4 regions of the Mesorhizobium sp. WSM4833 genome follow, and region 3 is predicted to be linked to each of the others. Evidence: riboswitches for the same ligand, from Rfam matches in the RefSeq annotation. Region 3 holds a riboswitch; each other region holds the start of a gene.
What was found. A riboswitch is a leader RNA that binds a small molecule or an ion and turns the genes downstream of it on or off. The one in region 3 is predicted to bind cobalamin.
Positions count from the first base shown of each region.

Region 1: another riboswitch for cobalamin. It lies ahead of AC0L2D_RS13065 (ABC transporter ATP-binding protein); the one in region 3 lies ahead of bluB (5,6-dimethylbenzimidazole synthase).
Region 2: another riboswitch for cobalamin. It lies ahead of metE (5-methyltetrahydropteroyltriglutamate--homocysteine S-methyltransferase); the one in region 3 lies ahead of bluB (5,6-dimethylbenzimidazole synthase).
Region 4: another riboswitch for cobalamin. It lies ahead of AC0L2D_RS01655 (DUF1636 family protein); the one in region 3 lies ahead of bluB (5,6-dimethylbenzimidazole synthase).

Region 1 covers NZ_JBVVQG010000006.1:6,330-14,277, forward strand. Annotated here, with positions in the region: gene AC0L2D_RS13055 (alanine racemase) at 1-61, shown strand, start outside; gene AC0L2D_RS13060 (AraC family transcriptional regulator) at 67-900, opposite strand; cobalamin riboswitch at 1,136-1,342, shown strand; gene AC0L2D_RS13065 (ABC transporter ATP-binding protein) at 1,508-2,296, shown strand; gene AC0L2D_RS13070 (ABC transporter substrate-binding protein) at 2,346-3,293, shown strand; gene AC0L2D_RS13075 (FecCD family ABC transporter permease) at 3,323-4,309, shown strand; gene AC0L2D_RS13080 (phosphatidate cytidylyltransferase) at 4,335-5,270, opposite strand; gene AC0L2D_RS13085 (lysophospholipid acyltransferase family protein) at 5,270-5,932, opposite strand; gene AC0L2D_RS13090 (hypothetical protein) at 5,929-6,372, opposite strand; gene AC0L2D_RS13095 (phosphatase PAP2/dual specificity phosphatase family protein) at 6,369-7,694, opposite strand; gene AC0L2D_RS13100 (bifunctional alpha/beta hydrolase/class I SAM-dependent methyltransferase) at 7,700-7,948, opposite strand, start outside.
Region 2 covers NZ_JBVVQG010000020.1:21,191-29,138, forward strand. Annotated here, with positions in the region: gene AC0L2D_RS28380 (cytochrome-c peroxidase) at 1-45, shown strand, start outside; gene tdh (L-threonine 3-dehydrogenase) at 267-1,301, opposite strand; gene metE (5-methyltetrahydropteroyltriglutamate--homocysteine S-methyltransferase) at 1,963-4,308, opposite strand; cobalamin riboswitch at 4,425-4,623, opposite strand; gene AC0L2D_RS28395 (adenosine kinase) at 5,011-6,003, opposite strand; gene metK (methionine adenosyltransferase) at 6,110-7,288, opposite strand; gene AC0L2D_RS28405 (serine hydroxymethyltransferase) at 7,343-7,948, opposite strand, start outside.
Region 3 covers NZ_JBVVQG010000015.1:134,199-142,146, reverse strand. Annotated here, with positions in the region: gene AC0L2D_RS25995 (MFS transporter) at 1-4, opposite strand, end outside; gene AC0L2D_RS25990 (TetR/AcrR family transcriptional regulator) at 125-733, shown strand; gene AC0L2D_RS25985 (hypothetical protein) at 1,022-2,005, shown strand; partial or broken gene bluB (5,6-dimethylbenzimidazole synthase) at 2,128-2,745, opposite strand; cobalamin riboswitch at 2,857-3,036, opposite strand; gene AC0L2D_RS25975 (histone deacetylase family protein) at 3,158-4,084, shown strand; gene AC0L2D_RS25970 (exodeoxyribonuclease VII small subunit) at 4,088-4,339, shown strand; gene AC0L2D_RS25965 (DUF2277 domain-containing protein) at 4,450-4,716, shown strand; gene AC0L2D_RS25960 (pirin family protein) at 4,756-5,676, shown strand; gene dxs (1-deoxy-D-xylulose-5-phosphate synthase) at 5,819-7,732, shown strand; gene AC0L2D_RS25950 (hypothetical protein) at 7,881-7,948, shown strand, end outside.
Region 4 covers NZ_JBVVQG010000001.1:322,836-330,783, reverse strand. Annotated here, with positions in the region: gene cobN (cobaltochelatase subunit CobN) at 1-2,022, opposite strand, end outside; gene cobW (cobalamin biosynthesis protein CobW) at 2,041-3,078, opposite strand; gene AC0L2D_RS01655 (DUF1636 family protein) at 3,081-3,509, opposite strand; cobalamin riboswitch at 3,549-3,752, opposite strand; gene AC0L2D_RS01650 (winged helix-turn-helix domain-containing protein) at 3,783-4,982, opposite strand; gene AC0L2D_RS01645 (NADH-quinone oxidoreductase subunit A) at 5,314-5,679, shown strand; gene AC0L2D_RS01640 (NuoB/complex I 20 kDa subunit family protein) at 5,670-6,251, shown strand; gene AC0L2D_RS01635 (NADH-quinone oxidoreductase subunit C) at 6,256-6,858, shown strand; gene AC0L2D_RS01630 (NADH-quinone oxidoreductase subunit D) at 6,859-7,948, shown strand, end outside.

The sequences.
Region 1 (7,948 bases), on a different contig from region 3:
GATCGCCGTGTTTTCCGGCGGAAAGGTCATCGATCGCTGGCCGGCGCTGCCGATGGCGTGATCGAGCTACCCCTTCACCGGTACCCAGATCTCCAGCCCGCCATTGCCGCTGTGGGCATCGAACTCCGGTCCATAGCGCTCGAATTCCGGTGCATCCGCGATTTCGTGACCGGAGTCGGGCAGCCAACTGTTCCAGATCGTGTTGATCGTCCGGCGGATGGATGAGATGTGCTCGCGGTGCGAGAACACCGCATATTTCTGCGCCGGCACCCGCACCCGATAGAAGTCCTTCGGCAGATCCGCAAAGCCGGACACTTCGACGCCGACGACATAGTCGAAATTGCCCGCGTCGTCGCCGTTAAGGCACACGCCGTAGAAAACGCCTGAGATCTCGCCGGGGATGTTGCCGATATAGGGTGCAAAACGCTGCCACTGCATCGGAATCCCGGCGCTGGTTTCACAGCTGTAGCGTTCGCCGAGGCCGGCGATCAGGAACGGCCGGCTGGTCTCGAAGCGCGGTGGTTCGAGATTGGTGAGGAAGGACTGGTCCATCAGGATCGGCTCCACGAGGTCGAGGTTGTTGGTCGAGCCTTGCGCGCGCACCAGTTCCGGCGTGGTGCCGAACTGATCGCGGAAGGCACGGGTGAACGCCTCATGCGAGTTGTAGCCGGCGTCGAGCGCGACGGCGAGGATGTCGGGCGCTCCGCCGGCCAGCTTGCGCGCCGCCTCGGTCAGCCGGCGTGAGCGCATGTAACCCATCACCGAGCGGCCGGTTGCGGCGCCGAAGGCGCGCGTCACATGAAAACGCGACACGCCGCTGCTTTGCGCGACATCGTCAAGCGAGATCGCCTCCGGCAGATGGCTCTCGACGAACCACAGCGCTTTCTCGGTCGGGTTCATGGGGCTCCTTTTCGCATTGGCCGGATCATCTTGGCGTTTCCTGGCGCGGCCAGTTTGATCGAAATTGCGCATTCCGTGCAATCTGCGCCGATCCCATGGGCTTTCGCTTGACAGCGGGCCGCGTCATCTCCTAAGAATGTTATGTTATTACATAAAGTGAGCGTGCAATGCCTGTTTCCGTTAGCTGGCCCACCACTTCGTCCGAGAAATCCATTGCGAAGCGTTTGGTGGAAATCTACGCTGAAGTGGTGATGGTCCCCGAGCCGAAAGGCGAGGGGTGAAAAGGGAACACGGTGAGGCCTGTTCAGGTCGAGGCCGTGGCTGCCCCCGCAACTGTAAGCGGCTAGCAAAATCCGTGAATGCCACTGGCCGGCAAGGCTGGGAAGGCAGGATGGCGCAACGACCCGCGAGCCAGGAGACCTGCCATCACTGAGTTGACCGGACGGGGTGTGCCGGGAGGAAACGCGAGTCCCGGTCTTGTCGGCCGCTTCGCCAGCTTCCTTCCGTCGCCAGTTTTGGAAAGTGACGGAAAGTTGGACGGCTCCATCGATCATCGCATCACCATGCGCACGCTTTGCCGTCCCCGCAATCCGGCGGGCTGCAGCCGATGAGCGCAGCGCTTCTCGAAGCCCATGACCTCTGTGCCATGGCGAATGGGCGGAATCTGGTCCAGGCGGTCAGCTTCTCGGTGGCCGCTGGCGATCGCCTTGCCATCATCGGTCCCAACGGCGCCGGCAAGACGACGCTGCTGCGCATGCTGTCGGGCATGCTGCGGCCAAGTTCCGGCGAGGTGAAGCTTGGCGGGCGGCGGCTGGACAGGATTTCGGCCGCCGAGCGGGCGCTGCATATCGCCGTTGTCGGCCAGACCGACCAGCCCGATCCACGGCTGGCGGTGATCGATTATGTCGAGCTTGGCCGGGTCCCGCACGCCGGACTGAGGCGCAGGCGCGAGGAACGCGACATTGTCGTCGATGCGCTGCGCCGGACCGGCCTGCTGCCGCTGCTTGGCCGCACCGTCGGCTCGCTGTCGGGCGGCGAGCGCCAGCGCGCCCAACTGGCGCGCGCCATCGCCCAGCAGCCCAAAATCCTGTTCCTCGACGAACCGACCAACCATCTGGACCCGCGCGCCCGCGGCGAACTGCTCGACCTCGTGGCAGGCTTTGAGATGACGGTGATCGCGGTGCTGCACGATCTGGCGCTGGTAGCACCCTTCGCCACCAGGGTGGCGGTGATGAACCATGCCCGTCTGCAAGCGCTCGCCGCACCGCGCGAAGCGCTGGCCCAACAGCTGATCCGCGAGATTTTCGGCATCGATGTGCTGCGCCTGCGCCATCCGACCGAGGATCGAGAGTTGACGGTGTTCGAGGTTCCGAACCGTGCCGCGCCGCCGTCGTGATTGAAGCCGTTCCATAGTCGACCCGATCCCACCCACAAGGAGCATACCCGTGAAACGCCTCGCTTTTTCGCTTGCCGTCTCGCTGCTGACCTCGACCGCCTTCGCCTTCCCGGTAACCGTCGACAGCTGCGGCAAGCCGCTGACCTTCGACGCGCCGCCGAAGCGCGCTGTCATCCATGATCTGAACATGGCCGAGATGGCTTTCGCGCTGAAATTGCAGCCGTCAATCGTCGGCCTGACGGGCATCACCGGATGGTACAAGGTCGGTTCCGAATTCAAGGCAGAGCAGGGTTCGATCCCGGAGCTGGCGCCGAAATATCCGACGCTCGAAAACCTCGTGGCCGTCGAGCCGGATTTCTTCTTCGCCGGCTGGTACTACGGCATGAAGCCGGGTGGCGAGGTGACGCCCGACACGCTTGCCCCGCACGGCATCAAGACGCTGGTGCTGACGGAAAGCTGCGTCCATCTCGACAAGAGCCGCCCCGCCGCCTCGATGGACCTGCTCTATGGCGACGTCGAAAAGCTGGGCAAGATCTTCGGCAAGGAGACAGAGGCGGAAAAGCTTGTCTCTGGCTGGAAGGCGCAGCTCGCCGACATCACCGCCAAGGTCGGCAGCGCCAAGGGCACGCGGGTGTTCCTCTACGATTCCGGCGAGGACAAGCCGTTCACCGCAGGCAAGTTCGCCATCCCCAGCGCCATGATAACTGCCGCCGGCGGCGACAACATCATGGCTGACATGGACACCAGCTGGGGCAACACAGATTGGGAAACGGTGGCGTCGCGCAATCCGCAATTCCTCATCCTGCTCGATTACCAGGACGGTGGCGGCTACAGGAAGCTGCTCGATTTCCTGAAAGCGCATCCGGCCATGAAGGAGACCGACGCGGTCAAGAACGAGCGCTTCGTCGCCCTCCGCTACGCCGAGCTGACGCCTGGACCCGCCAACATCGAAGCGATCGACAAGATCGCCAAGGCCATGCACCCGGAAGCATTTTGAGCTTGCGCCATCCGGCATTTGCGTTGGCCATGCTGGCGGGAGCGGCGGCGATCGCCGCTCTCGCTCTGCTGTCGATCGCCTATGGCTCGACGCTGATCCCGCTGGCCGACGTTGTAGCAGCGCTTGGCCGCGCAATCGGCTTAGGCGGGCACGACGTGTCCGGGCCGGTCGGCAAGATCGTCGTCGATCTGCGGCTGCCGCGCACGATCCTGGCCATCTGCGTCGGCGCGGGCCTCGGCGTAGTCGGCGCGCTGCTGCAGACAGTGACCCGCAACGATCTCGCCGATCCGTTCCTGTTCGGCCTGTCGTCGGGCGCCGCCGCCGGTGCTGTTTCCGTCATCACCGTCTTCGGCGACAGCTTTGGCATCTGGACGTTGCCGGTCGCGGCCTTCACCGGCGGCATATTGGCCGCCGGCGTCGTCCTGCTGCTGGTCGCGCGGGTGAGGGGCCAAGGGCCGGAGCGGCTGATCCTCGCCGGCCTTGCCGTGTCCTTCATGTTCACCGCCTTGACCAACTACCTGGTCTTTGCCGGCGACCAGCGCGCCGCCCACTCCGTGTTGTTTTGGACGATGGGCGGCCTTGGCCTGGCGCGCTGGGACAATATCTGGTTGGGCGCGCTGGGTGCGGGCACCATTCTGGCTTACGCGCTGTGGAACCACCGCCGGCTCGATGCCTTCTTGGCCGGCGAAAACGCCGCCGAAAGCCTTGGCGTGCCAGTGGCGCGCATGCGCCGAATGACGTTTCTCGTCGCCGCCTTCTCGACGGCGATCCTGGTCTCTGTCGCCGGGGTCATCGGCTTCGTCGGGCTGATGATCCCGCATCTGTCGCGGCCGCTGGCAGGCCCCTTGCATCTGCGCCTGGTTGCCAGCTGCGCCGTCTTCGGCGCGGTGCTTTTGCTGGCCAGCGATCTTCTGGCCCGAACGCTGCTGCCGCCGCAGGAACTGCCGATCGGCATCATCACCAGCTCGGTCGGTGCGTTCTTCGTCGTCACCATGCTGATCCGCAACCGGCTTTGAGCGCGTTTGGCAACCGGTCGCCGGATCACACGGTCCAGAAATAGCGCACGATGTGGAAGAACACCGGGGCGGCGAAGACCAGGCTGTCGGTGCGGTCCATCATGCCGCCATGGCCTTCGATGAGATGGCCCCAGTCCTTGACGCCCTGGTCGCGCTTGATGGCCGAGGCGACCAGCCCGCCTAGGAATCCCATCGAGCAGGCGACGAAGGCCACGCCTGCCGCCTGCAGCGGCGAGAAGGGCGTCACGAACGACAACAGCGCGCCGAGCAGGCTCGCCGACACCAGTCCGCCGATCAGCCCTTCCCAGGTTTTCGACGGCGAGACGTTCGGCGAAAACCGGTGTTTACCAAACAGCTTGCCGAAGATGTACTGCAGCACGTCGCTGCCTTGCACGACGATGATCAGGAAGGCGATCAGCAGCAAGGTGCGGCCTTCGAAGCCTGGCACGTCGAGTGTCAGCAGGGCGGGGACGTGGCTGACGCAATAGACCGAGATCATCACCGCCCATTGCTGCGCGGCGATCCGCTCGAGGAAGCGTTCGGTGTCGCCATGCAGCGCCGTGATGGCCGGCATCAAGAGGAAGCAGTAGACCGGAATGAAGATGACGAAGAGCCCGTACCAGGCGGTCCACACCAGCCAGTACTGAAACGGGATGATGATGCCGAACATGCCGAGCAGCACCCAATGGTCGCTGCGGCGCGTATGCGTCAGCGTCACGAATTCGCGCAGCGCGGCGAAGGAAATCAGCGCAAACAGGATGGTCATCCCGTAACGGCCGAAGAAGAAGGCGACCGTCATCAGCGCCACCATCACCCACCAGGCGTTGATGCGCTGCGTGAGATTGACAAGCGTCGAGCTCAGCGGCTTCGGCGCTCGCGCCGAAAGGATGGTGGCGACGATGCTGGCGGTGGTCAAAACCGCCAGCAGGCCGATGATCAGGATGGAGATTTCGTGGCGCATCAATCGTCTCGCTCGGGACGCGGGTTGAGCGCCAGAAGCGCGGCGTGGGCGCGCTCGAGAAAGGCGCGGCGTTCTTCGCCCGGGCCAACCGCGACAGGCGCGCCGAAAACGACGCGGCACAGCAGCGGCACCGGCAGGAACTGGCCCTTGGGCAGCACGCGCGACATGTTCTCGATCCAGCACGGGATCAGCTCGACCTCAGGCCGCGCCGTCGACAGATTGTAGAGCCCGGAGCGGAACGCCAGCAGCGGCTCGTCTGTCATGTTGCGTGTGCCTTCGGGAAACAGGATAAGCGAGTGCCCTTGGTCGAGAACCGACAGCATGATCTCGATGGGGTTTTCCTCAGGTCTCGTCCATTGCCGGTTGATGAGCACGGACGACAACATGTCCTGCGCGATGAAGCGGCGCAGCCGCGACTTCCCCCAATATTCGCCTGCGGCAACAGCATGGGTGATCGCGCGCTCCCTTTCGCTGAGACAGGCCGACAAAAGGATGAAGTCGCCATGGCTGGTGTGATTGGCGAAATAGATGCGCTGCCGCTCGGAGGGCAGGCTGCCGTTCCAGATCGGCCGCACCCCGGTCACCATCCGGGCCAGAGCCGACAGGCCGACGGAGGTTACCGTCTGCAGCAAGGTGAAGGTCTTGAGCGAAAGCTTGTTCATCGCGGCGCCCAAAACCCTGCCGCCAGAAGCGCTGCGGCAAACAGAGCCAGGGCAGCGCGCTGCTTGAACAGCAAGCGGCTTGTGCCGGCCATGCGGTCATCGAGCAAGCGTGTCGCGAACGGAGCCGGTTTCAGGCGCATGCGCGCCAACATGTCATCTACCGCGGCACCGCCGGAAGCTTCGTCGTCATGGCTCGCCATCAGTCGGAACAGCAGCGCGTCGAATGCCAGCAATGCCGACAGCGCCAGCACCGCAACCGCGCTCGCGGCGGCGATCGACAAAGCGATGGCCGCGGGCAAGGTCTCGAAGGCACCGCGCGCCGACGCGGCTAGAGGCGCAAGGACATTTGCGGCCAGCACGATTGCGGCCGGCCACGCGGCCTGTCGCATCAGCATGCCGGCGAAGCGGTCGGTGCGGTCCTGATAGGTATTGCCTGTCATGACGCCGCCCGCCCAGTGGCCTCTGCAAGGTGGACCGGCCGGCCGGCGGCCGCGAGCATCTCGCGGGCGAGCGTCGGCGTCCCGGCCCTGCCGGTCGCCACCAGCCATTCGGCGACGACGCCGGCGCTGCGCTGGAAGCCGAGCGCGCAGCACACCAGGACGGTGCCGTCGCGGCGTGCATTCTCCAGCGCGCCGGCTGCCTGTTGCCGTATCGCCAGTGGCGGCGGCAACAGGTCGATCATCGGAAAGCTGATCCAGCGGCAATCGGTTGTCGCCGGCTTTTCGAGTTCGGCGGCGAGGTCGATGACCGTGCCGAAGCTGTTGGCCTCGCTTGCCGTGGGAAAGCGCCCGAGAAAGACACCTTCGGCAATCGCCACCTGGGGGGCAAGATTGCGCGTCCAGGCCCATATGTTTGCCCTGGCGCCGAGGCGATAAGGCAAGAGCAGGACACGGCTTGCAAGCGTGATGCTGCCATCGGCGGATTTCTGGAACACCTTTTCGCCTGCGCCAGCATAGGCGAAGGCGACGATGGCCAGCGCCAGCGCCGGCCAAAGCAGGAAGAGCGCGACAGCGCAAAGGAAGGCACCGAGCGCGGCACCGGCCAGCGCGAGGACGGCGCCCAGCGCGTAGAACCGCGCCAGCCGCCGCGCTTTCGCATCGTTGGTCAGCCGGAAGCCCGCAAACGGCAATGCGCCGCTACGCGGAAACAGCCACAGCGCAAAGAACCCGAGCAGCGCGCCGGTCGGGATGTCGATGAAGTGATGCTGCCAGGTCGTCAGCACCGAGGCGCCGATGAGGAAGCTCCAGCCATGCCAGAGCGGCAGGAGCAACCCGCCGAGCCGGTGGCGCCAATGATCCCAGATGATCGCCAAAAGGGCGATGTGCAGCGAGGGCGCCTGGTTGAACGGCTTGTCGAAACCGCCGAGCACGGCAAACAGGAAGCCCGGCAGGCCGGTCGTCGCCGGTCGCACGAATGTAGCGGTCAGCGGGAACAGGATGAAGCAGATAACGGCGACGATTTGCGCGGTGAGATAGCGTCCGGCCAGACGGTCGACCCCTTGCCTGTCGTTGTTGAGCAGCAGCGACAGGCCGTAGAACAGGTTGATCGACCAATAGGGCACGATGGTCCAGGCGAGGAACGGGATGCCGTGCTCCCACGAGAACACGATACTGCCGACATCGTCGCGCCGCGACGCCAGCCAGTTGGCGAAGCCGTAGCTGAGATAGAAGAACGGCGCCAGGAAGGCCAGCCACAGGGCTGCCCTGACGACCACCCGGCTATAGGGTTCGGCACGCGCCACGGATGCAGGCGATGACACCATGCTGCTCAGCGGCGCCGCGCGAGCGAGACGGTGAAGATGCCCCATTGGTCGATGCGCTGGTCGAGCTTTTCGAAACCGGCGGCTTCGACGAGCTGGTCCATTTCGCCTTGCGTGCGCCGGCGCATCACCCAGGCCTCGCCGCCGCGATGCGAGGTCAGGCTGCGGGCGATCATCTCGAGCTGCGGGTGCCAAGGCTGGTTGGTGTAGAGCAACAGGCTGCCCGGCTGCATGGCGCTGGCCAATCCACCGAGCGA
Region 2 (7,948 bases), on a different contig from region 3:
ATCTTGCCGCCTGAAACGCCCAGGACACCTCGGCCTCGATCCTAGGCATTGGGAAGCAGACGATGGGGCCTGTGAGCATTCCTTAACCGATCTGGGCGAATTGCTACGAGCATCGTCCGATTGGTCCGCCTACGTCGCCGACATTGAGCGGCGCACGTTGGGGAGCAGCCACTGTTTGCACCAGCCATGCTCCCGCGCGGGGAGATCGACGGCAGGCCAGGGTGGTGTCCCGTCACCACCTTCGCAAAATCACGCCGGCCGTCGCCCTACCAGTCCATCACCACCTTGCCCGAACTGCCGCTGAGCATCGCATCGAAGCCGGCTTGGAAATCGTCGATGCCGATGCGGTGCGTGATCAGATCCGAAACATCCAGCGGGCCCTGCACCAGCGCGATCATCTTGTACCAGGTTTCGAACATCTCGCGGCCATAGATGCCCTTGAGATGCAGCATCTTGAAGATGACCTTGTTCCAGTCGATCTCGAAACCGGTCGGCGCGATGCCCAGAATGGCGATCTTGCCGCCATTGTTCATGGCGTCGATCATGTCGCGAAAAGCGGGGGCGGCGCCTGACATTTCGAGGCCGACATCAAAACCCTCGGTCATGCCGAGCGCCGGCATGACGTCGCGCAGTTTTTCCTTCGAGGCGTCGACAACATGCTGGACGCCGAGTTTTTTCGCCAGCGCCAGCCGCACCGGGTTGATGTCGGTGATGACGACTTTTCGCGCGCCCACACATTGCGCCACCAGCGCGCCCATGATCCCGATCGGCCCGGCGCCGGTAACCAGCACGTCCTCGCCGACCAGATCGAAGGAGAGTGCCGTGTGCACGGCATTGCCCAACGGATCGAAGATCGCCGCGATCTCGTCGGGCACATCATCGGGGATCGGCACGACATTGTGCTGCGGGATCGCCAGATACTCACCGAAGGCACCCGGCCGGTTGACGCCGACGCCGAGCGTGTTGCGGCACAGATGCCCTCGCCCGGCGCGACAGTTGCGGCAATGGCCGCAGACGATGTGGCCTTCGCCCGACACGCGCTGGCCGACCTTGTATTCGGTGACCGCTGCGCCGAAATTGGCAACGGTGCCGACGAATTCATGGCCCGTCACCATCGGCACCGGCACCGTCTTTTGCGCCCACTGGTCCCAATTGTAGATGTGCACGTCGGTGCCGCAGATCGCCGTCTTCTTGATCTTGATCAGCACGTCGTTGGGGCCGATCTCCGGCACCGGCACCTCTTCCATCCAGATGCCCGGTTCGGCCTTGGCCTTCACCAGTGCCTTCATCATGTCAGACATCAGGTGCTCCTTACAACTTGGTTGGTTCCACTCCTCCCGACTGCTCGGGTAGCCTGCATGACGGAAAGATAGGCTCGGAGAGCACAGCTGAATTCTTGGACCGATCGTAATGTCCACGGGGGCGTTTGTGTCGAAGCAACACACCACCGCGAGCCGTGCGCGCGTGAAAAGCTCTGTCCTAGCGGAACTTCAGCAGGAGCGGAGCACACGCCGTGCCAGATGCAGCCGGCTTCAATTGAAACGATGAGGAATGGTCGCAGCTTGCGGCTGGGCGGTATGGCTATTTTGTCGATGTCCGCCACATGCGACGCAGTCAAATCGACACCGACGCTCTTGATGGGTCGACCTCGCCGCCGATATCTCGATAGTGCCAGTGCTCAGGCGGCATCTGCAAGCGTTGATCCCTCGCGTCTGTCGGCCGCTGGCCCTGTGAGGCAGAAGCTCACGGACAAAACCGCCTTCCTCCATTTCGAGGCCGAAATCATCCGTCCTCGGACCAGAATCGGCGTCCCAAATCGTGCCCCGCCGCTCAGCCGTCCAGCGGCCTTCGGCTGGACGACAAGGGTGGACTCGCACGCGTCGACCGACGTCTTCGCGGCTTTTCGCTGCCGTCCTTTCTGCCTCAAATTATCCGCGAGGCCCGCGGGTCACATGTTTGCCGTCACAGTGGCCCAGCGGCCTGCGCCTGCACTTTCTCCCGCAGCGCGCAGGCTGCAGCGATCATGTTGATGAGGGCAGGGCGGACCTCTTCCCATTTCCTTGTTTTGAGGCCGCAGTCCGGATTCACCCACAGTTGGCCGTCCGACAGTCGCTCGCGAGCCAGTTGGGCAAGATGCAAGATCTCGCCGATCTCGGGGACACGTGGCGAGTGAATGTCGTAGACGCCGGGACCGATTTCGTTCGGATATTTCGACTTGGTGAAGGCGTCCAGCAGTTCCATTTTGGAGCGCGACGTCTCGATTGAAATCACGTCCGCGTCCAGTTCAGCAATCGAGTCGATGATTTCATTGAACTCCGAATAGCACATGTGGGTGTGAATTTGAGTCGCGTCCTCTACACCCGTCGAGGCGAGCCGGAAGCATTCGACAGCCCAGCCGAGATAATGCTTCCACTCGGACTTCCGCAGGGGCAAGCCTTCGCGAAACGCAGCCTCATCGATCTGGATCACTCTTGCGCCAGCTCTTTCGAGGTCGGCCACTTCATCGCGCATGGCGAGTGCAATCTGGCGGCAGACCTCGGCGCGAGGTACGTCGTCGCGAACAAAAGACCAGTTAAGAATCGTCACTGGGCCCGTGAGCATGCCCTTCACCGGCTTTTTCGTCAGCGACTGGGCAAATTGCCACCAGAGAACCGTCATCGGATTGGGCCGCGATACGTCGCCGAAGATGATGGGAGGGCGCACGAGCCGGGAGCCGTAACTTTGCACCCAGCCATGCTGGGTGAAGGCGAGGCCGGACAACTGCTCGCCGAAATGCTGCACCATGTCGTTTCGTTCGAACTCGCCATGTACCAGCACGTCGAGCCCGATCTCCTCCTGCCAACGGACGGCCCACTCAGTCTCCTTCTTCAGGAAGGTCTGATAGTCGATATAGCTCAGCCGACCCTTCGCATGAGCGGAGCGTGCCCTGCGCACCTCGGGCGTCTGCGGGAAGGACCCGATGGTCGTCGTCGGGAACAACGGCAGGGCGAGCGTGTCAGCCTGGACTCTCGAGCGCTTGGCAAATGCGCTCTTTCGTTGCTTCATGGCGCCGTCAATGCTGCTGACTCGCCCGCGGACGAGCGGATCATGGGCCTTTGTCGACATTGCGCGCGCGGCGGCCGCCTCATCAGAAGCCTTCAGCCCGCCTGTTACGGCCTCCCAGCCTTCGGACAAGGCTTGGGCCAGCACGAGCAGCTCTTCAGTCTTCTGGGCGGCGAATGCCAGCCACGAACGGACGTCTACAACGAGCGCGGTCTCCATCCGCAGGTCCATCGGCACGTGAAGCAGCGAGCAGGAAGGCGCAATTTCGACGCGGTCGAGCGGCCAACCGGCGATGACCGGCTTGATGCGGTCGAGAATGGCGGTCAGGTTCGCGCGCCAGACATTGCGGCCATCGATCAAGCCAAGCGAGAGCACCAGATCCTTCGGTGCGAGCCGACCAATCGTCTCCAATTGCTCGGGAGCGCGCACGAGGTCGAGATGCAGGCCCGCCAGGCCCAGCGAAACCGCGGTCTCGAGATTGTTTCCCAACGGCCCGAAATAGGTAGCCAACATAATTTTCAACTTGGGCGCGGCATTCGACAGCTGGCCGTAGGTGAATTCGAAGGCAGCTCGTTCGTTCGGGTTAAGGTCGAGCACAAGCGCCGGCTCATCAATCTGCACCCAGTCGGCCCCCGAGAGTTCCAGCCTCTGCAGGAGTTGCTCGTAGACGGGCAGCAGCCGCGGTAGCAGCGCTATGGGATTAAAGCCCTGATCGGGAGACTTCGCCAGCTTGAGGAAGGTCACCGGTCCAAGGATGACCGGGCGTGTATGGATGCCGAGCTCTTTTGCCTCCAGAAAGTGATCGACTGGTTTGGTTGACGAGAGGGCGAAGGTCTGATCGTCGCCCAGCTCCGGCACGATGTAGTGGTAGTTCGTGTCGAACCATTTGGTCATTTCCATCGCGGTTACGCGCTGCCCCTGAACTGCATGCCCGTGACTGGCCTGTCCGCAACCCGCGGTATCGCCTTGCGTGCCGCGCGCCATCGCGAAGTAGATGTCGAGCGGGACCTCGCCGCCCGTCCAGCCGTAACGAGCTGGCACGGCGCCGACCATTGCCGCGGTGTCGAGCACATGGTCATAAAGTGAGAAATCGTTCGACGGGATTTTCGACACGCCGCGGTCGTGCTGCTCGCTCCAACTGGCGGCACGCAGTGCCTTCGCCGTCGCCAGAAGGTTGGCAGCAGACGATTTTCCGGACCAGTAGCTTTCGAGAGCGAATTTCAGTTCTCGCCGGCGACCGATACGCGGCACGCCAAGCGTTGCTATGGGAACTTGCTGGGAGACATTCATTCCATACCCCGATGGTTGGGGCGGGGGGCAAGGAAGGCGCTAGCAGGCCGGCATCAACGCCGAGCTGCCGCAGCCACCAGACACCCCGCCTGTGGACGTTGTTTACCGAGGCAGGTCTCCTGGCTCGCGGGTCACAGCCTCTGCCCCGTCTTCCCGGGGCATTCGCCCCAATGACATTGTTGGGTTTGGCTCGCCGCTTACAGTTGCGGGGGCAGCGCCGGCATGTACCGGCTTCCCTCTTAGCTCCGCTACGGCAACGCCTTGCGGAGAACCACGACATGCGAACAATCGCAGCAGCCCAATTTCTTGTCAATTCCGTATAAAGAAATGTTTATGTGTTTATGTGAATTGTTCGCCTGCGGCTTGTTCCACGTCCCATGTCGCCGTAGAGCTGAGCATTCTGCGGCTCCGATGTTTGCAGACTGTGGCTCGCCCCTCGGGCAATCTGCCTCTTGTACGATCCCGTCTCAAAACGACTTCGTCAAAGGGCGCGTGTTGGCCATTCATCATCGGGCGGCAGTACTGGCCCGAAGTGCGCCAATGTTCCTGAGCCTCAACAATCAGAAATTTGGAGAAAAACCGGCATGCTTCTCGGACTGGTACGCGTTCGATTTACACGCGCTTGCCTGGACAGCCTGCAAAAGGGAAAGGTGGGCAATACGTGGCCGAGATGCTGCCCTACAACAACCCCGCCTGCTCAGCCTCGCGGCGCAAATTTTGCCGTGGCCGGGGGCCGATCTGCTGGATCACCAAGCCGGCCGCCAGTGAGCCAAGGTCGCCGCAGGTTTGCAGGTCGCGGCCTTGCGTATAGCCATGCAGGAAGCCGGCGGCATAGAGATCGCCGGCGCCCGTCGTGTCGACCAGTTCCTTGATCGCGGTCGCCTTGATCACCACGGTCTCGTCGCCGCGCACGATGACAGAGCCTTTTTCCGAGCGGGTCACGGCGGCTATCCGGCAATCCTTGCGGATCTGCGCCAGCGCCTCGTCGAACGAGGATGTCTGGTAGAGCGATTTGATCTCGTGGCTGTTGGCAAAGACGATGTCGACCGTGCCCGAACGCATCAGCTCGAGGAATTCGTCGCGGTAGCGGTCGACGCAGAACGAATCCGACAGGGTCATCGACACTTCGCGGCCCGCCGCGTGCGCCAGCTTCGCCGTCTGGCGGATTGCCTCCTTGGCGCGCGGCGGGTCCCACAGATAGCCTTCGAAATAGGTGACCTTGGCGCCAGACGCCTTGTCGGCCTCGACATCCTCAGGGCCAAGCTCGACGCAGGCGCCGAGATAGGTGTTCATCGAGCGCTCGCCGTCGGGCGTGACGAAGATCATCGAGCGCGCCGTCGGCGGCTCACCCTTGAGCGGCGTGGTGTCGAAGGCGACGCCCTGCGCATGGATGTCGTGGGCGTAGATTTCGCCCAGCGCATCGTTGGAGACCTTTCCGAAGAAGGCGGCGCGTCCGCCGAAGGAGGCGACGCCAGCCGCCGTGTTGCCGGCGCTGCCACCCGAGGCCTCGATCGCCGGTCCCATGTGGCTGTAGAGCAGCTCGGCGCGCTTGGTGTCGATGAGGTTCATCGCACCCTTGATGATGCCGTTTGTCTCGAGAAAAGCGTCGTCGCACTGGGCGATGATGTCGACAATGGCATTGCCGATGCAAAGCACGTCATAATCCGGCATCAATGTCTCCGCCTTGGAACCTGCCGGCTTTCTGCCACGCCCGACCGGGTGTTTCTTATGAGTGTGGAATGGGTCGCCCTATGCCGACGCGTCCAATACCGGCGCCTCACGCGGCTGCCGGTCCTGCCTCTCGCAACAGCTCGTCAGCTCTGTCCGTCTTTTCCCAGCTGAACTCCGGCTCTTCGCGGCCGAAGTGTCCGTATGTCGCGGTCTTGCGGTAAATCGGCCGTAAGAGATCAAGCGCCTTAATGATGCCTTTCGGCCGGAGATCGAAAAGCTCAAGGACGGCGCGCTCGATCCTCTTTTCATCAATCTTTGCGGTTCCGAATGTATTGACGAGGACAGAGACCGGCGCGGCGACACCGATCGCGTAAGCAAGCTGAACCTCGCAGACCTCCGCAAGGCCGCTGGCAACGACGTTTTTTGCGACGTGCCGCGCCGCATAGGCGGCCGATCGATCAACCTTCGACGGGTCCTTGCCCGAAAAGGCGCCACCGCCGTGACGCCCCATCCCGCCGTAGGAATCGACGATGATCTTGCGTCCGGTGAGCCCGCAGTCGCCGCGCGGCCCACCGACCACGAACCGGCCTGTTGGATTGACCAGGAACCTTATCCTCGTCGTATCCAGGTCGTCGTGAGGCAAGACCGGCCTTATGATCTCCTCAATGACGCCTTCGCGGACCGTGGCTTGTGAGACCTCCTCGTCATGCTGCGTCGACAGGACTATGGTATCAAGCGCTACCGGGCGCAAACCCTCATAGCGGACGGAGACTTGAGATTTAACGTCCGGGCGAAGCCAGCCAAGGCGTCCGGTTTGGCGCACCTCTGCCTGTTTTTTTGTCAAATCGTGAGCAAGTTGGATTGGCAACGGCATCAATGTTTCGGTCTCGTTGCACGCGTACCCGAACATGAGGCCCTGATCCCCTGCTCCCTGATCGAGATCCTGCCCTCGTCCCTCGTCGACGCCCTGGCTGATGTCGGGCGACTGCTCGGTCAAGGCCAAAATCACGGCGCAACGACGGCCGTCAAAGCCGATCGCATCGTCGTCATATCCAATGTCCAAAATGATATCGCGGGCAACTTGGCTGTAATCGATCTGCGTGTGGCTGGTGATCTCGCCAGCCAGAACGACCATCCCTGACTTCACCAACGCTTCACAAGCAACTCGGGCCTTAGGATCCTTGCGAAGGATCGCATCAAGCACGCCATCTGAGATATTGTCGGCCATCTTGTCGGGATGTCCCGCGCCGACGGATTCGGAAGAGAACACGAATTGTCTGGTCATGGAATGTCCTCGCTTCAAACGTTGGAATTGGATGTGACAGTTGATCCGGCCGCCTTACCTGTCGGAGATGCCAGGCACGTCGAACGCAGCGCAGAAATCGGCAACGTCTCTGCGCACGCGGGCATGGACGTCCGAATCATCGGGCTGGCGGCAAACCAGGTCGATGAAGGCTGCGATCTGCACCATCTCCGCCTCGCGCATGCCCACAGACGTTACTGCTGGCGTGCCTAAGCGTATGCCGCTGGTGAGCGCGGGATGGCGCCGGTCGCCCGGCACCATGTTGAAGTTCGTAATGATCCCTGCTTGCGACAATCGCTCGGCATAGTCTTTCCCAGACAGCGGCCGGTCCCTAAGATCAAGGATCAGCATGTGATTGTCAGTGCCCCCAGTGACGAGTTCATAACCTCGCTCCAGAAGCGCCTGGGCCAGAGCCTTGGCGTTGTTGACGATCTGCTGACCGTACACACGGAAGGATGCATTGCCTGCTTCGTGCAGAGCGACAGCAAGCGCGGCAATCGTATTCATGTGCGGTCCGCCCTGGAGGAGAGGGAACACGGCACGGTCTATGCGTTTGGCCAGATTGTGTTTGCTCTTGGAATGGTAGAGCGCCTGATAGCGGTCTTCATTCCTTGACAAGATGAAGCCACCGCGAGGGCCGCG
Region 3 (7,948 bases):
GCATGGGTGGTTCCTCGACAAAGGACGATTCGGCAATTACATACGAAGCGTATGATTGTTAAATAGAGCATACGCCGCGTATGTCAATTGGCATACGTTACGTATGTGAATAGGGCCAGAAGCCATGCACAGACCCCGCAAGGAGATGATCGCCGAGACGCGCGCAAAGCTGATCGCGGCGGCCCGCCATGCCTTCGGCACAACAGGCTATGCGGAAGCCTCGATGGATGATTTCACCGCTTCGGCCGGGCTGACGCGCGGCGCGCTCTATCATCATTTTGGCGACAAGAAGGGGCTGCTGCAGGCGGTCATAGCCCAGATCGACGGCGAGATGGCGGCGCGCATCAATGAGGTCGCGTCGAGAGCGCCGACCCGCTGGCAGCATTTCGTCGACGAGTGCTCGACCTATATCGAGATGGCGCTGGAGCCGGAAATCCAGCGCATCATGTTCCGGGATGGCCCGGCCGTGCTGGGGGATCCAGCGCAATGGCCGAATGCCAGTGCGTGCATCGTGTCAATGACCGACCATCTGACCGCGCTGCAGGAGGAGGGGGTCGTTGTCTCGAGCCTCGACCCCGAGACGGCCTCGCGACTGATCAACGGAGCGAGCAGCCAGGCAGCGCAACGGATCGCCAATTCGGACGACCCCGAAGCGACGTCCAAGAAGGTGGTGACGGCGTTCAAGCAACTGCTCGAAGGCCTGCTCAAGAAGCCGGATCCGCAGTCGAATTGAGTTCCCACCGGAGCTTTCGTGCCGGCATCTGTTCCCGATAGGAATTTTTTCTTGACACCTGCCCTCAGCTAAGGTACATATTCGTCCATGGTGCTGATTTGCGCCGGTGACCCGCCGCACAGGCGGGTTTTTCGTTTGATGCTCCGTCAGACAACGCGCCGGCGAAAGGCTGCGAAAGAAAACCGTTGCCCCGAATTCGTCGCGCTTCGGCGTCAGGGGCCGGCAATTGACAATCGCCGGGTTGAGTTCATCCTCTTCCACCATCTCTGAGGCGGAGATTCGGGGCACATGTGGGATTTCGAGATCGGCCGGTCGGTGTCCATCATGATGCGGACCTGGCCGTTCATCGTCTTTCGTATGATCGTCTATTTCGGCATCACGCTGGCCTACATCATGGCGACCGGCACCGGTGCCTCGGTCGGCTATGGTGTCGGCCATATCTCCACCGATCCCGATGGGCCCATGTCCTTTGCCCTGTGGGGCGGCGTGGTCGGGTTTGGCATCGTCTCGATCGCGGTCTACTGGATCCGCGAATACATCCTCTATATCGTCAAGGCCGGCCACATCGCCGTCATGGTTCATCTGATCGACGGCCGCGACATTCCCGGCGGTCAGGACCAGATCGCCTACGCCAGGGATGTCGTGACCCAGCGTTTTGCCGAGGCCAATATCCTTTTCGTCGTCGACCAACTCGTCAAGGGTGCCATCCGCGCCATCACCGGCCTGCTCGGCGGTATCGCCGCCTTCCTGCCGATACCGGGCCTGAGCGGCCTGGTCTCCTTCATCAACACGGTGATCCGCCTGTCGCTGACCTATGTCGACGAGATCATCCTCGGCTACAACATCCGCATCAATTCAGCCTCACCCTTCGAGACGGCGCGCCAAGGCGTCGTGCTCTATGCCCAGAACGGCAAGGTCATGGTCAAGAACGCCGTCTGGCTGGCGGTCATCATGTGGGGCGTGTCGTTCGTCATCTTTCTGATGATGCTGGCGCCTGCCGGCGCCATTCTGTTCCTGATGCCCGGCCAGCTCGCCGGCTGGGCCTTCGTGCTCGCCATCGTCTTCGCCTGGGCGTTCAAGGCGGCCTTCATCGAGCCTTTCGCCATCGCTTGCCTGATGCAGGTCTATTTCAAGACCATCGCGGGCCAGATGCCGGATCCGGCCTGGGACGCCCGGTTGGCCGAGGCGTCGTCGAAGTTCAGGGAGCTCAAGGACAAGGCGCTCGCCTCCTTCGGCGGTTCGCGCTGGGGTACGGCCGGCGCCACACCCTGATCGGCCGGGCAGGTGGTGTCTGGTGCGGCAGAAACGGTGTTGAGGCGCGCCACGGTGGACTTCAGCTGTGTCTCGCCTTGCCCGGAAAACGTCTCGCTCATGATCAGTTCCGGCAGCGGCAGCCGCCGTCCCCAACCATGCGTTTCAAGGTCCGGTTTGGAAGCGAACTCGGAAACACGGCCGACGCAGAGATAGGCGATTGGCGTTACGTGATCCGGAATGGCCAACAGCCGCTTCAGCGCCTCAGCCTCGATGATGCTCACCCAGCCGACGCCAACGCCCTCGGCACGCGCGGCCAGCCAGAAATTCTGCACTGCGCAGACGGTGCTGTAGAGATCCATCTCCGGATTGTGCCAGCGTCCCAGCGGCGAACCTTTCGAGCGCTGCCGGTCGCAAGTGATGCAGATGTTGAGCGCGCTTTCGCAGATGCCTTCCAGCTTGAGCTTGCGGTACAGCGCCTGTTTTTCCGCCTCGATCGCCGGCAGTTCCTGCTCGCGCGCGGCCAGGAACAGGTCGCGCACCCTTTCGCGTCGCTCGATGTCACGAATGACAATGAAATTCCATGGCTGCATGAAGCCGACCGATGGCGCGTGATGGGCGGCAAGCAGCAGCCGCGCCAGCACGTCGTCATCGATCGCGGTGGGCAGGAAATGGCTGCGCACGTCGCGCCGCGTGAACATGGCGCGATAGACCGCATCGCGCGCATTCTGGTCAAATCCATCGTCAATGGCAGCGGTCATATGTTCCGGCATCGCTTGTCCCCTTGCGATTGCAGATTCAAAACGGTCAGAGCGTACGTTGTGCGTCCAAATGGACGCACGTCGCTCTGATGTCATCCGCCTGACCATGCGGATGACGATGCCTGCCAGGCCGGTCTTCTGGCTTGGGATCAACCCGCGTCCGGTGCCTTCCCGTCATCGACAGTGGCATTTACCGGCGCGGTCCCCCTCACAGCGTTGGGCACGCCACGGAATTCAACCGTGTTCCCGATTCTCCCGCTTGCGGCGGGCACCAGGCAGTGCCAAGGACTTTACGCCGAAGCGCCGGCGAGGCCAATGCCTGCGGCGACACGAATGGACGCAGGCGCGATTTTCCCCAGTCATCGGCCGGCCGTGCATGGCCTTTGTCGATCCGGGTCACTAGATTAGGACGATGACCACCCGTCTCTACACGCATCCGATCTTCCTCGAGCATCTCACGCCGCCCGGACATCCCGAGCGGCCCGACCGCCTGCGTGCCATCGAGCGCGTGCTCGATGAGGAAGCCTTTGCCGGGCTCGATCGTATCCAGGCGCCGGAAGGCGACGAGGCCACCATCCTCTACGCGCATCCCGCCGATTTCGTCGCCCGCGTGCGCGCCGCCATTCCCGACGAGGGGATTGCCCGCATCGATGCCGACACCACTGCCAGTCCGAAGAGCTGGCAAGCGGCGATCACCGCGATCGGCGCCGCCAACGCCGCCGTCGATGATGTCTTTTCGGGCCGCGCCGACAACGTCTTCGTCGCCGCCCGGCCGCCCGGCCATCATGCCGAAAAGACCACGGCCATGGGCTTCTGCCTGTTCAACACGGCGGCGATCGCGGCGCGTTATGCGCAGAAGAAACACGGTGTCGAGCGCGTTGCCATCGTCGACTGGGACGTGCATCACGGCAATGGCACGCAGGATATTTTCTGGGACGATCCCTCGGTGCTCTATTGCTCGACACACCAGATGCCGCTTTATCCCGGCACCGGAGCGAAGACCGAAACGGGCGCCGGCAACATCGTCAACGCACCGCTGGCGCCGCAGACCGGCAGCGAAGTGTTTCGCGATGCCTTCCTGTCGCGCGTCCTGCCCGCGCTCGACAATTTCGCGCCCGACCTGATCATCATTTCGGCCGGGTTCGACGCGCACCACCGCGATCCGCTGGCCGAGATCAATCTGACCGAGGATGATTTCGATTGGGCGACCGGCCAGTTGATGCAGCGCGCGGCACGCCACAGCGGCAACCGGCTCGTCAGCCTGCTCGAGGGCGGCTACGATCTGCAGGGATTGGCATTTTCGGTCGCCGCCCATGTCGGGCGACTGATGAAAGGATGAATGATGGCTGGTGAGACCAACGAAGACGTCAAGGCGATGAGCTTCGAGCAGGCACTCGATGCGCTGGAGAAGATCGTCGATGATCTGGAGCGTGGCGACGTGCCGCTCGACCAGTCGATCAGGATCTATGAACGTGGCGAGGCGCTGAAGGCGCATTGCGACCGGCTGCTGAAGGCCGCCGAGGACAAGGTCGAGAAGATCAGGCTGTCGCGCGACGGCAAGCCGGTTGGAACGGAGCCCCTCGACGCGGATTGAGGCCGGTCCGAACGATGGCCTCGCCTCACCGGTTTTTGGACATGATCATGATCGAGGCTATAACTCGTTGCGATTGAAACAGCTCAAGGACAAGAGGAGATACGGAAGCGATGTGCAGAAACATCAAGACCCTGTTCAATTTTGATCCGCCGGCAACCAATGACGAGGTGCGCGACGCGGCCCTTCAGTTCGTCCGCAAGCTGAGCGGAACGACGCGACCCTCGAAGCAGAACCAGCACGCCTTCGATCATGCCGTCGACGCCATCGCGGCCTCGGCGCGCGAACTGCTCGATTCCCTGGAAACCCATCAGCATCCGCGCAATCGCGAAGAGGTGGCGGCCAAGCTGCGGGCAAAGGCGGCCATCCGCTTTGCCTGATGCGGCCAGGCGGCCTTCGACCACCGACAAGGAGAGTCCATGAGCTTCTTCCCCGGGAAAGACCCTGAGGTGGGCGATGCGTTCGCCAGCGATCAGATCGAATTGATGGTCGTTCCGAACGCCAAGGACATCGGTGGTTTTCAGGTGCGCCGTGCCCTGCCAACGGCAAAAAGGCGGTTGGTCGGTCCGTTCATCTTCTTCGACCGCATGGGTCCCGCGATCCTGCGGGCCGGCCAGGCGCTGGACGTCCGTCCGCATCCGCATATCGGACTGTCGACGGTCACCTATCTGTTCGACGGCAAGATCCGGCACCGCGACTCCCTCGGCACCGAAATGGTCATTCAGCCCGGCGACGTGAATTTGATGACCGCCGGCCGCGGCATCGTCCATTCGGAGCGTACGCCGGAGGAACTGCGTGGCGCGCCGATGTCGGTATCCGGCCTGCAGACATGGCTGGCGCTGCCGGACGACAAGGAAGAGGTGGCTCCTGTGTTCGAGAACACAGGAGCGGTCAGGCTTCCCGAGATTGATGCCGAAGGCGTCAACGGGCGCCTCATCATCGGCGATTTCCAAGGATTACGGTCCCCGGTCAGGGCCGATTCGGAGACGCTCTACGCCGACCTGCGCCTGGCGCCCGGCGCCAGCGTGAAAATCCCTGCCGATGCGGAAGAGCGCGCCATTTACACGCTGGAAGGCGAGGTCTCGATTTCGGGCGATGTGTTCCCAGCCGAACGGCTGCTGGTGTTCCGTCCCGGTGACGAGATCGTCGTGTCGTCGCAGACCGGGGCGCATTTCATGCTGTTCGGCGGCGCCTCTCTTGGTTCGAAGCGTTACATCTGGTGGAATTTCGTCTCGTCGTCGAAAGAGCGTATCGAACAGGCGAAAGAGGAATGGAAGACAGGCCGCTTCGACATCGTTCCAGGAGACGAGGAAGAGTTCATTCCGCTGCCGGAAAGCTGATGCCTGTCGCCCAAAGTGGCCCGGTTTTGGGGAAACGACCTGCATAGAAGCAAAAGACCACAGTCTGATCCGCGTCACTGACACGCATTTACTTTCGCCGGCCGGCGGCCTATTTCGCCCATCAACCGAAAGCCTGAGCACCGTGAACGCAACGCCGCATACGCCGCTTCTCGACAAGGCCCGCATCCCGGCCGACCTGCGCATGCTTGCCGAGAGTGAGCTGCCGCAACTGGCGTCCGAGCTTCGCGCCGAACTGGTCGACGCGGTATCCCGCACGGGTGGTCATCTGGGCGCCGGCCTTGGCGTGGTCGAGCTGACGGTGGCGCTGCACTATGTCTTCAACACCCCGGACGACCGGCTGATCTGGGATGTCGGCCACCAGGCCTATCCGCACAAGATCCTGACCGGCCGCCGCGACCGTATCCGCACGCTGCGCCAGGAAGGCGGCCTATCCGGCTTCACCCGCCGCGCCGAGAGCGAGTACGATCCATTCGGCGCTGCCCACTCCTCGACATCGATATCGGCCGGCCTCGGCATGGCCGCGGCCCGCGATCTCTCCGGCGGCCGCAACAATGTCATCGCCGTCATCGGCGACGGCGCCATGTCTGCCGGCATGGCCTACGAGGCGATGAACAATGCCGGCGCGCTCGATGCACGGCTGATCGTCATTCTCAACGACAACGACATGTCGATCGCGCCGCCAACCGGCGCCATGAGCGCCTATCTGGCGCGGCTGGCCTCCGGCAAGGCCTATATCGGCCTGCGCGATTTCGGCAAAAAACTGACGTCTTATCTCGGCAAGCGTGCGGATCGTGCGATCACAAGGGCGGTCGAGCATGCACGCGGCTACGTCACCGGCGGCACGCTGTTCGAGGAACTCGGCTTCTATCACATCGGCCCGATCGACGGCCACAATCTGGAGCATCTGATCCCGGTCCTGAAAAATGTCCGAGACAATGGCGAAGGCCCGGTGCTCATCCATGTCGTCACCCAGAAGGGCAAGGGCTATGCGCCGGCGGAAGCCGCCGCCGACAAATATCACGGCGTCAACAAGTTCGACGTCATCACCGGCGCGCAGGCCAAGGCGCCGGCCAACGCACCGGCCTACACCAAGGTGTTCGCCGAAAGCCTGGTCCAGGAGGGCCGCGAGGACGACCGCATCGTCGCCGTCACCGCAGCCATGCCGAGCGGTACCGGCCTCGACCTGTTCGGCGAAGCGTTCCCGTCGAGGACCTTCGATGTCGGCATCGCCGAACAGCACGCGGTGACCTTCGCCGCCGGCCTCGCCACCGAAGGCTACAAGCCGTTCGCGGCCATCTATTCCACCTTCCTGCAGCGCGCCTACGACCAGGTCGTCCACGACGTCGCCATCCAGAAATTACCGGTGCGCTTTCCCATCGACCGCGCCGGCTTCGTCGGCGCCGATGGCGCCACCCATTGCGGCGCCTTCGACACCACCTTCCTGGCGACACTGCCGGGCTTCGTGGTGATGGCGGCGGCCGACGAGGCGGAGCTGCGCCACATGGTACGCACCGCGGCAAGCTATGATGACGGCCCGATCGCCTTTCGCTATCCGCGCGGCAATGGCGTCGGCGTCGACATGCCGGAGCGTGGCTCCGTGCTCGAAATCGGCAAGGGCCGCATCGTCAGGGAGGGCACCAAGGTAGCATTGCTGTCGTTCGGCACACGGCTGCAGGATTGCCTGATCGCCGCCGAGGAGCTAGGGGCTGCCGGGCTCTCCACCACGGTCGCCGACGCCCGTTTCGCCAAGCCGCTCGACGAGGATCTGATCCGGCGGCTGGCCCGCTCGCATGAGGTTCTGGTGACGGTGGAGGAGGGCGCCGTCGGCGGCTTCGCCAGCCATGTGCTGCAGTTCCTCGCCCATGAAGGCCTGCTGGAAAGCGGCCTGAAGGTGCGCCCGCTGGTGCTGCCCGACGCGTTCACCGACCACGCCAAGCCGGAAAAGATGTATGCCGATGCCGGGCTCGATGCTGCCGGCATCGTGCGCACCGTGTTCGTCGCGCTCGGGCATACGGTTCGCGCCCAGCGCGCCTGAATCAAAGTCTCAGTGACTTGAATCAGTTTGCCGGCCAACGTTCTTAACGCGTTGTTTACGCTGCCGTTTGGCGCTTTGCTTACCGTGTCTCTTGGCCGTTTTTCAACCGCGCCCTGCTAGATCGTGATCAGGCAGGGAGACAGCAACAATGAAAACGCTTCTGTGCGGCGCAGCGCTTTGCGGCGTCGTCGTCGCGCCGGCCACAGCCGAAACGCG
Region 4 (7,948 bases), on a different contig from region 3:
ATCCTTGAGATCGCAAAGCCAGGCGTCGATGCGGCGCAGCGCCTCGTCCGGCGCGTCGGTCGTGGCGACGCCGGCTTCGGTGGCCAGACCGGTTTTTTGCGCGGTGTCGACGATCAGTTTCGCCAGTCGGTCACGGCGGCGACGGTCGAGCCCGTCGGCCTGGGCATATTCATCGACCAGCCGCTCGAGCTTGTGCTGGTTTTCGTCCAGCCCGGCGCCGGTCAGCGGTGGCGGCAAATGGCCAAGGGTGACGGCGGCAATGCGCCGCTTGGCCTGCGCCGCTTCGCCCGGGTTGGAGACGATGAAGGGATAGATGACGGGCAGGGGACCGGTGACGATCTCCGGAAAGCAGTTTTCCGACAGAGCAACGGTTTTGCCCGGCAGCCATTCAAGCGTGCCATGGGCGCCGACATGGACCAGCGCGTGGACGCCGAGCGACTTGCGCAGCCAGAGGCCGAAGGCGATCAGCGCATGGCGCGGGGGCAGCGTCGGGTCGTGGTAGTCGGCGCGGCGGTCGACGGAGCGGCCGCGGTCGGGGGCGAGGGCGATGGTGACGTTGCCGAAGGTGGCGGCGCGGAAGGGGAAGCTTCCGCGCAAACCTGTTTCGTCTTCCGCTTTGCCCCAAGCGGCTTCGACCGCAGTAATTGCCGCAGTCGGCAACTCCGTCGAGAAGGCAATGTAGTTATCTAAGGCCAATCCAGTATCGCTGGCTTCCAGCAAATCCAGCAACCCACGCGGCGTCTGCGGAATCCCCTCAACCACATAGCCCTGCTCCTTCAGGTCATGCAGCATGGCGAGCACGCTGGACGGCACGTCGAGGCCGACGGCATAGCCGGTTCGACCAGGAGCGCTAGGGTAATCCGGGATCAGGATGGCCAGCTTGCGCCCGGCGCGGGGTGTCTCCTGCAACTTGATGAAGGCCGCGACGCGGTCAGCGACCTGCGCCACGCGATCCGGTTCCGGCCGGTTGGCGAAGGCGCGGTGGCCGAGTGCGGGATCGGTCTCGGTCTCGCCCTTGAAGGAAATGGCGCCGGCGAGGACGCGGCCGTCGAGTTCGGGCAGCACGACATGCATGGCGAGGTCGGCGGGTGCCAGGCCACGCTGGTTGTTTTGCCAGATGTCGCGGCGGGTGGTGGCGACGATGACCTGGAAGACAGGCACGCCGGCGCGGTCGAACAGCGTTTCGATGCCGGGTTCGGCGCCTGAGGCGAAAGCGGTCGCGGTGATGATGGCGGCGGGCTTCAGCGCCGTCAGTGCTGTTTCCACGAAGGCGAGGGAGGTTGGGTCCTTGAGGCTGGAGACGAAGATCGGGACTGGGTCGATGCCGCGCTGCCGCAGCGCTTCAACAAGCGCATCGATGGGCGCGACATCGGCGGCCAGCAGCATCGAGCGATAGAACAGGATGGGGATGATAGGAGCGTTGACGTTGTAAGCGCCAGCATTCGATAAGTCCCGCTTCTCCACAACTCCACTTCCAGGCACGTAAAAACCAGCTTTCGGCACCACCACCGGGCCGATAACTTCCGCATCCGACCCCGCCAGCCGCGCCAATTTCCGCACCAGTGCGCTCATATTCGCCGGGCCGCCCTCGCGGAAATAGTCGAGCAGGCCGTCCAACTCCTCGCGCGGCAGCGTCGAGGCTTCGATCAGGCGCAGATCCTCGTCGCGGCATTCACCGGGCAGCAGCGCCAGTTTTATGCCGCGTTCGCGGGCGGTCGAGGCAAGCTGGTCGCAGCCGTAGCGCCACCAGTCATAGCCGCCGAGGATGCGCACGAGGATGATCTTGGCATGGCGGGCGACGCTGTCGACCCAGAGGTCGACGGACATGGGATGGCGCAGGTCGCGCAGTGCGGCCAGCCGCATCGAGGGCAGGCGGTCGGCGTCGGCCTTCCACGCTGCCGCCAGTCCGGCGAGGTCGCTGTCGGTGAAGGACAGCGCCACGATATCCGCCGGCGTCTGCCGCAGATCGACCGGCTCGGCGAGGTCGTCGAGCGAGGCGGATGTCGTGGTGAGGATGTGCATCGCGACCCGTGTCCGAAATCAGCCGGCGAGTATACGCTCGATCGCCGGACGGTTCAGCCGCTTCAGGCCGATGACGACGAGGCGCGAACGGCGGTCATCCTCAGCGGTCCAGGCACGGTCATAGTAATGATTGACGCGCGGCCCGACGGCCTGCAGCAACAGCCGCATCGGCTTGCCGCCGACCTCGACGAAGCCTTTTACACGCAGCACGTTCTCTTCTTCTGCGACCGTGGCGACGCGTTTTGCCAGTTCATCGGGATTGGCGACCGAGGCTATGTCGACAATGAAGGTGTCGAAGTCGTCATGCTCGTGGTCGAAGGCGCCGTCATGATGGGATTTGCGGTTCTCGATGTCGTCCTCGACGGCGAGACCGAGCCCGAGCAGCACGGAGGGATCGACCTTGCCATGCGAGGTCGGCACGATCTTCACTGCGCGGGCGGAGTGTTCGCCAATGATGGCATTGGCGCGGGCGGTGCCGGCGGCGTCCATCAGGTCGCTCTTCGACAGGATGATCAGGTCGGCGCAGGCGATCTGGTCCTCGAACAGTTCTTCCACCGGATCGTCGTGGTCGAGCGTCTCGTCCCCGGCGCGCTGCGCCTGGAGGGCCTCCATGTCGTTGGCGACGCGGCCTTCGGCCAATGCCGGCCCGTCGACCACGGCGATGACGCCATCGACGGTCACCCGGCTTTTCACGCTCGGCCACTGAAAGGCCTGGACCAGCGGCTTGGGCAGTGCCAGGCCCGAGGTTTCGATCAGGATATGGTCGACCTTCGGCGTCAGCGACAGGATTTGGTCGAGCGCCGGGACGAAATCATCGGCGACAGTGCAGCAGATACAGCCATTGGCCAGTTCGACGATGTTTTCCTCCGGACAGGTATCGATGCCGCAACCTTGGAGAATCTCGCCGTCGATGCCGATGTCGCCGAATTCGTTGACGATGATGGCAATGCGCTTGCCGCCGGCGTTTTCCAGGAGATGGCGGACCAGCGTCGTCTTGCCGGCGCCGAGGAAGCCAGTGACGACGGTGCAGGGAACGCGGGATACGGAAGTGGTCATGGTCAATCCTTCAGCATGTCGATGGGTGGAATGCGGGCCACGAGGCCGCGCTTGAGGCTATCGGGGCGGCCACGCCACGGGATCAGGCCATCTTTCGAGGTGGCGAAGAGCTTTGCGCCTGTCACGAGGTCGGCGCCGCTGGTCGCGGTCAGGTCGCCGAAGACATAGCTCCAGCAGCCGTCGCGCAGGATCGCGGCGCTGAGGCGCCGCTTGCAATTGCCAAGGCATTCGACGCTGCGGATGCGGATATCGTCGCCAGCGGCGGCGCGGCGCGTGTCGTCCGTCAGCAACTCGCCGGCGCGGGGATGAGCGTCGGAGCCGGTCTCATTGCGGCAGGAGCCGCAGACGATGATGGTGACGCCGGCCAAGGCATCATCATGGCCGGACGAAATATCCGCTGTGCCAGCCGAAAAACTGCTGTCGTGGTCCAAAGATCGGGCTCCTTGCCCGGAAACCCGCCGGGCGATCGGATTCTACAGTCGCAGACGGCAGGTCTCCTGGCTCGCGAGTCATCGCCTTGGGTAGCCGCCTTCCCGGGAATTCCCAGTGGTTTTCGGCCTTGGCTCTTCGCTTACAGTTGCGGGGACAGCCGCGGATTTGGGATTTTGCCCCGCACCGCATTCCCTCTTAGCCCTTGCCGTTGCGGGCAAGGGACCATCTGGAACCGGATTTAGGCTTTTGCGGGCGGCGGTGTCAACGCGAGCTTACGACACGGCTATGTCGGCCAGCGCCGGCCCCAAATCCCCGGCAGGCGTCACTTCGATGCGTTCGAGCCCGAGCCAACCTTGCATCAGCTTCAATTCCTCGAACAGCTCCGCAGCGGTTTCAGGCGGCGCACCGGGCTCCGCATAGGCTGCATGGACGCGCAGTATGCTGGCCGGGCGATCGGCCTTGAGGTCGACGCGTGCCACGATCCTGTCGCCGAGCAGGAACGGCAGGACATAATAGCCATACTGCCGCTTGTCGGCAGGTGTGTAGATCTCGATGCGGTAGTGGAAATCGAACAGCCGCTCGGTGCGCGAGCGCTCGAAGACGACCGGATCGAAGGGTGCCAGCAAGGCGCGGGCCTCGACTTTGCGCGGCAGACGGGCGTCCCGGTGAAGATAGGCCGGCTTGTCCCAGCCTTCGACACGCACCGGCAGCAACTCGCCCGTTTCAACCAGTTCCTCCAACCGGCCTTTCATATCGGCCGGCGACAGGCGGAAATAATCGCGCAAATCGCCTGAAGTCGCCACGCCGTGGGCGCGGGCGGAAATGCGCAGCAATTCGCGGTGCGCGTCCTCAGGCGTCGGCACCGGCAGATCGAGGATCGCCTGCGGCAGCACGCGCTCGGGCAGGTCATAGAAGCGCTCGAAACCGCGGCGGTGCGCCGTGGTGATGCGGCCGGCCCAGAACAGCCATTCGAAGGCGTGTTTGGCATGGCTCCAGCCCCACCAGCCGCCCGAACCTTTCTGGCCCTCCAGCGCGGAAGCGGCGATCGGGCCGCGTTCGGCGACCTCGCGGTAGATCTCTTCGATGTAGGCGGCGTGCTCGCGGCCCCATTTGGCGAGACCCAGATACATTTCCTCGCCCCGCTCGGCGCGCTGCATGCGCCAGCGCATCAGCGGGTATGTCTCGACCGGCAGGAAGGAGGCCTCGTGCGCCCAATATTCGAAAACCATGCGCTTGCGCGTCACGGCCGCGTTGTCGAGCAGAGCGAGCGGGTAGGGGCCAAGGCGCGAATAAAGCGGCATATAATGAGCGCGCACCACCGCGCTGACGGAATCGATCTGCAATAGGCCGGTGCGGGAGAGCGTGCGGGCAAAATGCCGGCGGTCGGGCGTGCCGGTCGGGCGAGGATCGAGGAACCCCTGGGCGGCAAGGGCGATGCGCCGGGCCATCGGGAGCGAGATCTTTTCCTTCATGCAGGTATCACTTTGACGTGTTTTGACCGAGGGTCGAATGGCTGATTCCAACCCATGCTAGCAGGGTTTTGGCGGCATCCATGTCAGGAGAGAAAAGTGGAGTAAAAAGCGAAGGAAATCAAACAGGAGCGGATCGGACCAGTTTGCCGCGATATGCCGTCCAGGTCGATGTTTTGAACAAGGTTTGACTTGCTTCGCTGGAAGTGCTGCGCTAACCCTCGCCGCGTTGCAGCATAGGCCCTTAAAACGGTTCAGCGGTTAAACTGTCACGCTTCCGCATTAGGGTCCGGTGCTGTAATCAACGTGGATTGGCGCCAACGGAAAGCCGAGCATGAACGCACTCTTGAGCTCATACCTGCCCATCGTCCTGTTCATAGGCGTGGCGCTGGTTGTCGGCCTGGCGCTGCTGGCCGCGCCCTTCCTGGTGGCCTACCGCAATCCCGATCCCGAAAAGCTTTCCGCCTACGAGTGCGGTTTCAACTCGTTCGACGACGCCCGCATGAAGTTCGACATCCGTTTCTACCTGGTGTCGATCCTGTTCATCATCTTCGACCTGGAAGTAGCCTTCCTGTTTCCGTGGGCGGTGTCGTTTTCGAAGATCGGAATGCTCGGTTTCTGGTCGATGATGGTTTTTTTGGCGGTGCTGACCATCGGCTTTGCCTATGAATGGAAAAAAGGAGCGCTGGAATGGGATTGAACGACAGTTCAGGCACCCTCGTCGCGCCGAAGCCCAAGGGCATCATCGATCCCAACACCGGCAGGCCGGTGGGGGAGGACGATCCCTTCTTCCTCGAGATCAACAATGAGTTGGCCGACAAGGGCTTTCTGGTCACTTCGACCGAGGCGCTCATCACCTGGGCGCGCAGCGGGTCGCTGATGTTCATGACGTTCGGCCTCGCCTGCTGCGCGGTCGAGATGATCCACACCTCGATGCCGCGCTATGATTCGGAGCGGTTCGGTGTCGCGCCACGCGCGTCTCCGCGCCAGTCCGACATCATGATCGTCGCCGGCACGCTGACCAACAAGATGGCGCCGGCGCTGCGCAAGGTCTACGACCAGATGCCGGAGCCGCGCTACGTCATCTCGATGGGCTCCTGCGCCAATGGCGGCGGCTATTACCACTATTCCTATTCGGTGGTGCGCGGCTGCGACCGCATCGTGCCGGTCGACATCTATGTGCCCGGCTGCCCGCCGAGCGCCGAAGCGCTGCTCTACGGCATTCTTCTCCTGCAGAAGAAGATCCGCCGCACCGGCACGATCGAACGGTAAATCCATGACCGCATCCCTGAGCGAACTGTCGAACTATCTCGGCGAGAAGCTGATCGGCCGCGTGAACGAGGCTGATATCGCCTATGGCGAACTCACCATCCATGTCGAGCCGCGCGATCTGGTCGAGGTGATGACCTTCCTGCGCGACGACGCGCGCTGCCAGTTCATCTCGATCATCGATGTCTGCGGCGCCGACTATCCGTCGCGGGCCAAGCGTTTCGACGTCGTCTATCACCTGTTGTCGCCGAAGCAGAATGTGCGCGTCCGCGTCAAGGTGCAGGCCGACGAGGAAACCATGGTGCCGTCGATCACCGGCGTCTATCCCGGCGCCGACTGGTTCGAACGCGAGACGTACGATCTCTACGGCGTTTTGTTCTCAGGCCATCCCGACCTGCGCCGCCTGCTGACCGACTATGGCTTCGAAGGCCATCCCTTGCGCAAGGATTTCCCGCTGACCGGCTTCGTCGAGGTGCGCTACGACGACGAGGCCAAGCGCGTTATCTATGAGCCGGTCGAGCTCAAGCAGGAATTCCGCAATTTCGATTTTCTGTCCCCGTGGGAAGGTACGGATTACGTGCTGCCGGGTGACGAGAAGGCAAAGCAGTAAATGGCTGAAACCTCCGTCCGCAACTTCAACATCAATTTCGGCCCGCAACACCCCGCGGCGCACGGCGTTTTGCGCCTTGTGCTGGAGCTGGACGGCGAAGTCGTCGATCGCGTCGATCCGCATATCGGACTGCTGCATCGCGGTACCGAAAAGCTGATCGAAGCCAAAACCTATCTGCAGGCGGTGCCCTATCTCGACCGGCTCGACTATTGCGCGCCGATGAACCAGGAACATGCCTTTGCGCTGGCCGCCGAGCGTCTGCTCGGCATCGAGGTGCCGAAGCGTGGCCAGGTGATCCGCGTTCTCTACAGCGAGATCGGTCGCATCATGTCGCACATCCTCAATGTGACGACGCAGGCGATGGACGTCGGTGCGCTGACGCCGCCGCTGTGGGGCTTCGTCGAACGCGAAAAGCTGATGGTGTTCTATGAGCGCGCCTCCGGTTCGCGCATGCATGCCGCTTATTTTCGGCCCGGCGGCGTCCATCAGGACCTGCCGCGTCAACTGGTCGAGGACATCGGCAAGTGGATCGACCCGTTCCTGAAGTCGATCGACGACCTCGACCGGCTGCTGACCGGCAACCGCATCTTCAAGCAGCGCAATGTCGATATCGGCATCGTCTCGCTGGCGGATGCCTGGGCCTGGGGTTTTTCGGGCGTGATGGTGCGTGGCTCGGGTGCAGCCTGGGATCTGCGCAAGTCGCAACCCTATGAATGCTATTCGGAGATGGATTTCGACATTCCGATCGGCAAGAACGGCGACTGCTTCGACCGCTACCTCGTGCGCATGGAAGAAATGCGCCAGTCGGCGAAGATCATGCGCCAGTGCGTCGACCTTTTGCTCGGCAAGGAGAGCACCGGCCCGGTGTCGAACCTCGATGGCAAGGTGGTGCCGCCCAAGCGCCAGGCGATGAAGCGCTCGATGGAAGCGCTGATCCATCACTTCAAGCTCTACACCGAGGGTTATCGCGTGCCGGCCGGCGAGGTTTACGCCGCTGTCGAGGCGCCGAAGGGCGAATTCGGCGTCTATCTGGTTTCCGACGGCTCCAACAAGCCCTACCGCTGCAAGCTGCGCGCGCCGGGTTTCGCGC